DNA from 3 places in the Vallitalea pronyensis genome. Region 3 is predicted to be linked to each of the others. Evidence: riboswitches for the same ligand, from Rfam matches in the RefSeq annotation. Region 3 holds a riboswitch; each other region holds the start of a gene.
What was found. A riboswitch is a leader RNA that binds a small molecule or an ion and turns the genes downstream of it on or off. The one in region 3 is predicted to bind thiamine pyrophosphate.
Positions count from the first base shown of each region.

Region 1: another riboswitch for thiamine pyrophosphate. It lies ahead of HZI73_RS19635 (energy-coupled thiamine transporter ThiT); the one in region 3 lies ahead of thiW (energy coupling factor transporter S component ThiW).
Region 2: another riboswitch for thiamine pyrophosphate. It lies ahead of thiS (sulfur carrier protein ThiS); the one in region 3 lies ahead of thiW (energy coupling factor transporter S component ThiW).

Region 1 is NZ_CP058649.1:4,726,854-4,730,139, reverse strand. Features, by position in the region: gene HZI73_RS19650 (TetR/AcrR family transcriptional regulator) at 1-164, shown strand, start outside; gene HZI73_RS19645 (hypothetical protein) at 372-959, shown strand; gene HZI73_RS19640 (SDR family NAD(P)-dependent oxidoreductase) at 1,026-1,892, shown strand; TPP riboswitch at 1,942-2,039, shown strand; gene HZI73_RS19635 (energy-coupled thiamine transporter ThiT) at 2,094-2,765, shown strand; gene HZI73_RS19630 (hypothetical protein) at 2,994-3,275, shown strand.
Region 2 is NZ_CP058649.1:3,398,951-3,402,236, forward strand. Features, by position in the region: gene HZI73_RS14335 (class I SAM-dependent methyltransferase) at 1-516, shown strand, start outside; gene HZI73_RS26880 (nitrous oxide-stimulated promoter family protein) at 545-862, shown strand; TPP riboswitch at 995-1,103, shown strand; gene thiS (sulfur carrier protein ThiS) at 1,379-1,573, shown strand; gene thiF (sulfur carrier protein ThiS adenylyltransferase ThiF) at 1,575-2,375, shown strand; gene HZI73_RS14355 (thiazole synthase) at 2,420-3,199, shown strand; gene thiH (2-iminoacetate synthase ThiH) at 3,196-3,286, shown strand, end outside.
Region 3 is NZ_CP058649.1:3,281,014-3,284,299, reverse strand. Features, by position in the region: gene thiM (hydroxyethylthiazole kinase) at 1-456, opposite strand, end outside; gene thiD (bifunctional hydroxymethylpyrimidine kinase/phosphomethylpyrimidine kinase) at 449-1,240, opposite strand; gene thiW (energy coupling factor transporter S component ThiW) at 1,237-1,740, opposite strand; TPP riboswitch at 1,937-2,046, opposite strand; gene HZI73_RS13765 (DUF2785 domain-containing protein) at 2,224-3,060, shown strand; gene HZI73_RS13760 (lactate utilization protein) at 3,245-3,286, opposite strand, start outside.

The DNA of each region.
Region 1 (3,286 bases), 1.4 Mb from region 3:
TCAAGCCGAATTTTCCAAAAGATTTTATTCTCAAAACAATCAGCTTTATGTTTACTTATTTTGATGACATATTTTATGCTGATGGGGTGATGGTATTAGAAGAGACCCTTGAAAATCTAGACAATTATGTTGATTTTATGAAGCATGGGTTAGGTACATCATAAGAGAAATATAGCCTAAATATATAAAACTACCAGATTGGTAGTTTTTTTATGTATTTAAATATTTTATCATAAAGATTTGAAACTTTGTTGACAGTCAATAACAGTAATGTTATAATGTAAACCACAAGGTCTAGACCAAGTGGTTTATAAAGTTTAACCTTGTTAAAGTGTAAATAAGATGGCTAGTTATAATCTGAAAGGGTGAGTATGATGGGAAACAAAAAACGTAAAAAGTATGACTTGATTTTCGCGGTGGTTTTTGCACTGCTGACAGTGGTATTCTTAATTTTATTCGCTACAAATGATGCATTTTTTAACTGGGCGTTTGAACGTCACCACAATCAATTGAGCTGGTATATCCGACCCCTGTTTTTAATACCATTCTGCTATTTTGCTTATAAAAGAAGTTGGACGGGTATATCTGTTACTATTTTTTTACTGATGACTAGCATGTTCTGGTTCCCAGAGCCTGAATCATCAAGTGCATTAGTGGAACAATTTTTAGATATGGAAATGGAATACCTGATGGGCAGCTGGGGGATAGCTAAAATTCTCGTTACACTTATTATTCCAATATCTTTTATTGCTTTAGGTATGGCATTGTGGAAACGGAGTTTATGGATTGGTTTATCTGTTGTGGTGTTTATGACTGTAGGAAAAATGATATGGAGTGTTGTTGAAGGAGGGGAATCCGGCCAATCCATTTTTATTCCTGCAATCATAGGTTTACTCATTTGTATAGGCGTCATTTCTTTCGCATACAAAAAATTTGAAAAGAAAAAGAAGCAGTCTTGATTAGTAAGTAAGGCATTGGTACACACTAATAGAGATGGGTTTTGTCAATAAGGAGGCATGAAGAATATGGATAAAAAAATATGTTTAATTACAGGAGCAAATTCAGGTATTGGTAAAGCTGCGGCTATTCAAATGGCAGAAGCAGGCTATCATGTCATTCTGGCTTGTAGAAATGAACAAAAGGGAGAAAAGGCTTTGGAAGAAGTGAAACAATCACATGAAAACAATTCAGCTGAATTAATGCTTGTTGACATGTCTTTGCAATCTTCCATTAGGAAGATGGTCACTGGGTTCCTAGCAAAGTACGATACATTAGACGTACTTATCAGTAATGCAGCACTATTTGATATTACGCAAAAAAAGGCAGTGATGACCAAAGAAGGCATAGAAAAAATATGGGCGACCAATCATCTTGGGGCTGTATTATTAACTGAACTTCTATTGGAATCCATAAAAAGAAGTAACCAAGGTCGAATTATTACAATTGCTTCAAAGGGTTTAATTGTTCATCCCTCCATAAGCGTTGATTTTAAAGACCCAGAATTTCAGAGCCGGAAGTTCAATGTGTCAAAAGCATATTATCAATCTAAAATAGCTCAGGTGATGTACACCTATTGGCTTGCTGATAAATTAAAAGATACAAAGGTTACAGTTAACTGTATACGGGTAACAAATGTGAAAGTGGACATCAGTCGCTATCCTCATCTTTCTAAACTTGCAAAATTTGCATATGCTCTAAAAAGTAAAAAAGCCATTACCCCTGAGGAAATGGCAAGAACATACACCTATTTAGCTACCTCAGATGACGTGAGTGATGTGTCTGGTAAATATTTTGATGAGCATAATAAAATCGTCAATTCTTCAGCATACAGTACTAACGCTGATAATGTGCAAAAAGTGATGGATTTTACAATGAAGTATTTGGATATGTAAGTCCACTTGACAAATCCACCATAATGGTATACATTATGTATGAAAATAAAATATGTGCTAGGGGAGCCTTGGGCTGAGAAAGTAAAGTACTGACCCTTATAACCTGATTCGGATAATGCCGACGAAGGGAAGCGTTAAGTAATACATACAGTATGCTTTCAAACTCCATGATCCCTCCTAGATTTTAAGGAGGATTTTTTCATGTTAAAACAATTTCAAGACGCTATTGCAAGTGGCGATATCCAAGGTATCATTACATCTACACTAGGTCAGATTATTTTAGTTGCAATTGCCCTTATTCTTTTAATAGCTGTTGTGGCTTTAGGTAGTCGTTCTCGATCCATGAAAACAAAAGAGTTAGTGTATTCTGCAATTGCCATCGCAATAGCTGTAGCGTTGTCCTATGTGAAACTTGTAACCTTACCTCAGGGTGGTTCCATTACACTGTTTAGCATGCTTTTTATAGCTGTTATCGGTTATTGGTTTGGAACGGTACAAGGTATAATTTGCGGTATGACATATGGATTGCTACAACTTGCCCTTGGCGGCTGGGTCATGCATCCCATACAATTATTGCTGGATTATCCATTAGCTTTTGGTATGCTTGGATTTGCTGGACTTATGCGTAACACGCCAAATGGGTTAATGAAAGGTCTTATTCTTGGAGCATTTGGTCGATTTTTATGTCATTTTATTGCAGGGGTTGTTTTCTTTCAAAGTTATGCCATTGATTTAGGATTTGACCCGGTACCTTATTCAATCGGTTATAATCTTGCCTATATTGCTGGAGAAATATTCTTAACCCTTATTATCCTGATGGTGCCACAGGTTACGGACGTCTTTAAGCAGTTGAAAAAAATGGCATTGTCATAAGGTCAAGTCAAAGGTAATGTTGGAGACTAAAGTCTATTCCACTTATCGTATAATAGAATATGAGAACAAGGGTATAATAAGTAGAGATAGGTATAATCTCTACTTATTTTATATTAGCATGTGGAATAGAAGGCTTCATTTTGTCCATGATAAGAGGATTTTCATGCATGCAATAAGATAAGAAAAGATACCCTATAGGAATTGACAACATGGAAAGGATATGAAACGATGAAAGACATAAAAAGTTATCCGGCATCCAATAGCACAGACCCAAGGATAAGTGAAAATATTGAAAGCACAAATTTTAATGATCAAGATGGTGTGCCAGAAGGTATTATTGAAAAGCAACCAGAGCATCAACATGTAAGTCATGGGCATCCCTACATGGGTGATCTTACATCCCATGAAATTGGTATGATGGCCAAAACAGGTTCACTTAATGGTGAAATGTTCAAACGTATGGTATCCAATATAAGACAAGATTCAGAAGATGGACCAATCGAACCATAAGTATAAAGGGG
Region 2 (3,286 bases), 120 kb from region 3:
TATCTGGCTCAATATCTTTCACCGGATACACATTTTGTATGTGTGGATCTTAGCCATGAGGTTTTGAAGTATGACCGATTAAAGGTTAAGAACATTAACCCTGCATTGCGTGTGAACTATATTGCCTGTGACGCCACGAGTTTGCCTTTTCTGAGACAAGCCTTTGATTTATCAGTATCTTTTTTTGGTATCACCAATATGGGAAATGCTATAGCACAAGGTATAACGGATGCTGTTCGTGTATCCAAAGAAGGCCTCATCAATGCAGGTATTGTTATCAAAGATGATAACCCTAAATTAGATGACGTGAATCAATATCTTCAAGATAATCAACTGGACATGTCAGTAGATTTTGCCACAGAGACCCGTTGCCGAGAACTACATGAAGGAAAAGGACAGTATAACGTTGTGGAAGAGAAGGTCTTTGAAAGCATCGCACAACCCAGTGATTTGGATTTGATTCCAATTGAAGGTGAATGGTTTAGTATTAACCTCTACCATACTACGGCTAAATAAAACAGGTTACATGGAGTAAGAAGAAGCTATGGATGCTATACAGGTTAAAAAGAAAACCTTACAAGCTATGACAAAGATGTATTGTCAACGTAAACATGTTATGCATACAGATATGGATTTGTGCCCTGTTTGCCACACATTTATGACTTACGCTGTTGAGCGGCTAGATAACTGTCCTAAAGCCAGTAAAATGAACTGTAAAGCTTGTAACATACATTGTTATGATTCCTACATGCAAAGCTACGTAAAAGGCATTATGCGGTATTCTGGTAAGCACATGCTCTATCGGCATCCCATACTTACGTGCCATTATCTGTACAATAAAACAATAGCAAGTCTATTTTGAAAACATGTTTCATTCACTAAAAAAGGTTGCCTTTTATCAAACAAAGCTGTATAATGAATAAGAAATTGCTATCCATAAAATTATAGCTTTTGAAAAAAATAAGTATTTGATAATGATTTAAAAACTTCATACTGTTAAAACTAGGGGAGGTTGTACTGACAATCTGAGAAAGAAATGTTATTTCTGACCCTTATAACCTGATATGGGTAATGCCAACGTAGGAAAGCATCAAAATCATGAACCACAGTATATTTGGTTACAAATAAGCACAATGAGGATATCTTTGTACCTCCTGTTATAAAGCCTATTTGTCTCTGGAATGCTATGTTTTTTGTTTTGATAACAGGATAGAAATTAATGACCAGTGATAACGTCTTGGAGCTTACCTTTAGGTAAGCTTTTTTTGATGATTAAAATTATTGTTCTTGTTATCATTTGTATGGATAACTTAGTCCATACAAAAATCCACGAAGCATTATCACAATCAGGGAAACTAAAATAAAAGAAGGTGAATAAATGCTAGTTAACGGTAAAGAAATCTCCTTAGAATCTGGCATAACAATTGATCACATGCTGGAAGTATTAAGTCTTGACAAGGACAAAGTTGTTGTGGAAATTAACATGGAGATTATTCAAAAATCGAATTACACAACCAGGGCAATTAACCATGACGATAAAATAGAAATTGTCCGATTCGTAGGTGGTGGGTAAAATGAAAATTGTGGTCAATGAAAAAAATTGCTTTGTACCCCATCATGCATCAGCGTATGCTGTGAGAGATATGATTAAGAATGATGCAGACATTATCATTGTTAATGGTCATGTCATCCATAAGGATATCACCCTAAAAGCCAAAGATACCGTCACCCTTATAAAAAGAGGTGAGAAACCCAAAAAACGTGCGTTAGAGGCTTTGCTGGTTGCAAGACATACACCTGGCGTGCACGAAAGAATAAAAAATGCCTGTGTTGGAATCGCAGGATTAGGTGGCTTAGGGTCCCATGCTGCTGTTTCCTTAGCACGATTAGGTATAGGAAAATTAATCTTAATCGATTATGATGTTGTTGAACCCAGCAATCTCAATCGACAGCACTATTTTTTAAAGCATATTGGTATGAAAAAAACATCTGCCTTAAAGGACATACTTGAACAGATAAATCCTTTTGTTAAAATCGTTACAAAGGATGTATGCTTAGATCAAACAAACATTGCCATGTGTTTTCGAGAACCAGATATCGTCATTGAAGCCTTTGATCATCCAGAATCCAAGGCAGTATTAGTCAATACGTTGCTTTCAGAACATAAAACAGTAGTAGCAGCTTCTGGGGTTGCTGGCTATTTCTCTAACAATACCATCACGACAAAACGGGTGATGAAAAACCTATACGTTATAGGTGATGGTGTATCAGAAGCAAAGATAGGCAGTGGATTAATGGCCCCTAGAGTGGCTATTGCTGCAAATCATCAAGCCAATATGGTGTTAAGATTAATCCTTGGCGAAAGGCATACATAAGTTTTGAAGAATCATTGTTAAATCAATCATAAGGAGTGATCGTAGTGAATCAATTAGTCATTGGAGGTAAGACATTACAGAGTCGATTACTAATCGGCACTGGTAAATTTCCAGATAAAAAAATAGTACCAGAAGTTGTAGAAGCAAGTGGAACACAGGTGGTTACCATGGCATTAAGAAGAGTGGATTTGGATTCAAAAGAAGATAATCTTCTGGACTATATTCCGAAGCATTGCACATTACTACCCAATACTTCTGGAGCCCGTAATGCAGATGAAGCCGTACGCATTGCACGTTTAGCAAGAACCATGGGTTGTGGTAATTGGGTAAAAATAGAGGTTATTTCAGATAATAAGTATTTGCTTCCCGATAACATGGAAACAGTAAGGGCAACAGAAATATTAGCTAAAGAAGGGTTTGTGGTCTTGCCTTATATGAACCCAGATCTCATGAGCGCTAAGAGGCTTGTGGATGCTGGGGCAGCAACAGTCATGCCTTTAGGAGCGCCAATCGGTACAAACAGAGGCATTAGAACCAAAGAATTAATCCAAATCATCATTGAAGAAATTGATATCCCAGTTGTTGTTGATGCTGGTATAGGAAGACCATCTGAAGCAGCAGAAGCCATGGAAATGGGGGCAGATGCCGTACTTGTTAATACGGCCATAGCAACAGCCAACAGTCCTGTTCATATGGGAAAAGCCTTCCATCTAGCTGTACAAGCTGGAAGGCTAGCATATGAGGCTCAATTAGGTAGACAAAGTACTTATGGGAACGCATCTTCTCCTCTTACTGGGTTTTTGTACGAAGGAGTTAACTCATGAGCTTTTATCACGTTTATCAGACCATAAGGGATGATGATTTTTATCCTATGCATGACCAAACATCGGAAAAAGATATGATGACCATAC
Region 3 (3,286 bases):
AGTTAATTCTGTTTGTTCTAATGCTTCACCATCTACCCCTTTTGCTTGTGTTGTCAATCCAAGTATCGCTTTTATTTCTGAGCCATTACCTTTAATAATATCCACATGAAATGTTTCTAATATATCCATAATCATCTTTTTACGGTAGGAGGTTGCCGCTACACCTACAGGGTCAATGATAACAGGTATATGATGCCTATTGGCAATGGCAATGGCATCATGTATAGCAGTTACTTTATCTGAAGTAATGGTCCCAATGTTAATGACTAAACACTGGCACTGCCTAGTAATCTCTTCTAGCTCTTCCACAGCTTCAGCCATAATGGGACTTCCCCCAAAAGCTAGCGTCATATTTGCCATATCATTCACTGTCACATAATTGGTGATATAGTGAATAAGCGGTTTTTCTGTACTTTCATAGATTTTTTTATAGATTTCTTGATCGGTATTATTCATTATATACTCCTTTCGGAAAATGCTTAATGGGTCCATCTCCACTGCCTATTGAAAAACCACCTTGAATGGCTTTGCTGATGTAGCTTTTAGCTCGTTGAATAGCCACATGTGAAGGATACCCTATACTCCAGTTAGCTGCTATAGCAGAAGATAAAGCACACCCTGTACCATGGGTGTTCGTATTAGGGATACGTTCATGTTCATAGCTTATAAAATCATAACCATTATAATAAATGTCCGTGGCTGTATCTTTCAAGTGACCACCTTTCACCAAGACATTCTTTGGCCCCTGTTTGTGTAAGCGTATACAAGCTTTTTTCATATCGTCTATGTTCTTAATAGGCATCTTGGTGATGAGTTCAGCTTCTAATATATTGGGTGTAATCATATGGCATATGGGAAAAAGCTCTTCAACCATCATGGTGATTGCATCGCCTTTTAAGAGGATTCTGCCAGTGGTCGATACCATAACAGGGTCTAACACAATAGGAGGCATGGTATACTTTTTTAAAGTATTTAACACTGCATGAACGATACGCTTATTATATAGCATACCTATTTTGACGCTGCCTACCTGAATGTCACTAAAAATAGCATCAATCTGTTTCTCTATGGTCAAAGGGTCAAGCCCTTGAATATGAGACACGCGTACTGTATTTTGTGCCGTAATAGCTGTAATCACACTCATACCGTACACACCATGGGCTGCAAAAGTTTTTAAGTCTCCCTGTATCCCTGCACCTCCACTACTATCAGAACCAGCTATTGTTAAAGCTGTTTTCATGATAAGTATCTCTCTTTCGCCAAAACAATTCTTTTGATACCCGTTAATTGGAATATGCATACAGCTAATACTGCTCCTACAAAAGAACTGATCATAAAGGGTATAATAAAAGCAAATAGAGTTGCTTCTTTTCCCATGAAGAGATTCGCTACAGGAGTAGCAACCATCGCTCCTATAACACCGGTTCCAATGCATTCACCTAAAGCGGCTAAATAGGTTTTGCCATATCGCATGTAGAGTAAACTAGCAAGAAGTGCACCAAATAGACTGCCAGGAAAAGCAAACAACGTACCCATACCAAGGAGATTACGTAGCAGGGATACGGTAAACGCTTGACCAACAGCGTACACTGGTCCTAAAAGAATAGCTGATATCACATTAATTAAATGTTGCCATGGATAACATTTTGTAAGCCCAATGGGAACATGATAAGGACTTAAAATGACACCTAAGGCTACTAAAATACCTGTTAAAGCGAGTTTATGCGTATTAAGTTTCATGAGATTCATCCTTTCTGTTTTTTGCACCAAAAATCAAGGTAGTCACCTTCTGCGCATACCTTACAGGTGGAAAACTTATAGGCTATGTAAAATGGATGATTGGATGTGCTCGTCACTTCTTTTGATAACAACATGACATGTAGGAGAACTTTTCCAATAGAAAAAGCAATCCGAAAGGATTGCCTTAATATCATCAAGTATATGTTATAAGCTTCCCTCCGCTGGTATTAACCAGATCAGGTTTATAGGGTCAAAGAATATGGTTCTTAATCTCAGCTGGCAACACCAGCACCCCTAGCAAAAAATATGCAATTATTGTATCGCTATCATCATAGCATAGTTTACTTGATTAATCAAGACATATTTACTCATCCGTTTTTACCATTTTATAACATGATTATTGTATTCGTATTACCCTGACAGGACGTTGTCAAGGTTCATAAAGTATAATGATATTACGATAATGTGATTAGGAGGGTTAAAATGAATGAAACAACTTTAAAAGAACTGTTACAGCAAATGAAATTAAGAGAATGGACTTTACTGGATAATATGGATCCCAATACCTTTGTACTTCATATAATGAAGCATATTGGGTCAACTGATCCAGAATTAAGGGACCATCTTATTTTACCGTGCCTCTTAACAATCATTGAACGTAAGGCATTAACGAATAAACAATTAATTGCGCTACTGGATTTATGTTTAAGTAAAGACCATCTTTTTTATGAACATGGTTTAGCTGAGAATGACGGTGTCTTTAACCGGTCTTTTACCGTACTTATTATTGGTGGTATTTTGAATTATCATTTAACACATAATCAGCAATTATTAAGTCAAGAACTTGTCATTCATGTGTATACGTCATTGGTCAACTACATAGAGAATGAAAAAGATACACGTGGATATGATCCTGTAAAAGGATGGGCAGATGCTACTGGACATTGGGCTTTGACATTTGATTATTTAATGGAATGTTCCTCCATTGGTGGTATACAATTAAAAGAATCCTTAGACTTAACGAAACGCCTGGTATGTCATAATAAGCTTGTGTTTATTAATAATGAGGATGATCGCTTCACCACGGTAGTCGTTAATATTATTGAAAGAGATATTATTTGTGAAGCTGATCTCATTCAATGGATAAGTAGTTTTGAAACCATAACATTAGCTAAAGATTATTTAGATCGGTACAAACTATGTGTGAATCGAAAGAACTTCCTTATGAGTTTGTACTTTCGACTGTCTCACAAAAATCGAGTAAAACTCTGCAAAGAAATAGAAAAAGTCATCTTCTCTATTAACCCATATATCGTATAGTGAATGAATTTGCTTATACATTACTTTTATTAAAACCAAGTATTGATAAGTAAACAATAATGCATGAAATTAGTTTAAATTAGGATTATCTATACGCTGTTTTGCCTATAAATAATCCTTAATATTTTACGAGATAAAATTAAATATATAGTTACTACTCTTTTAGGATGATATTTTATGTATATTAGAATCCCACATGTTCTGGAATCACTACAATAAAATAATG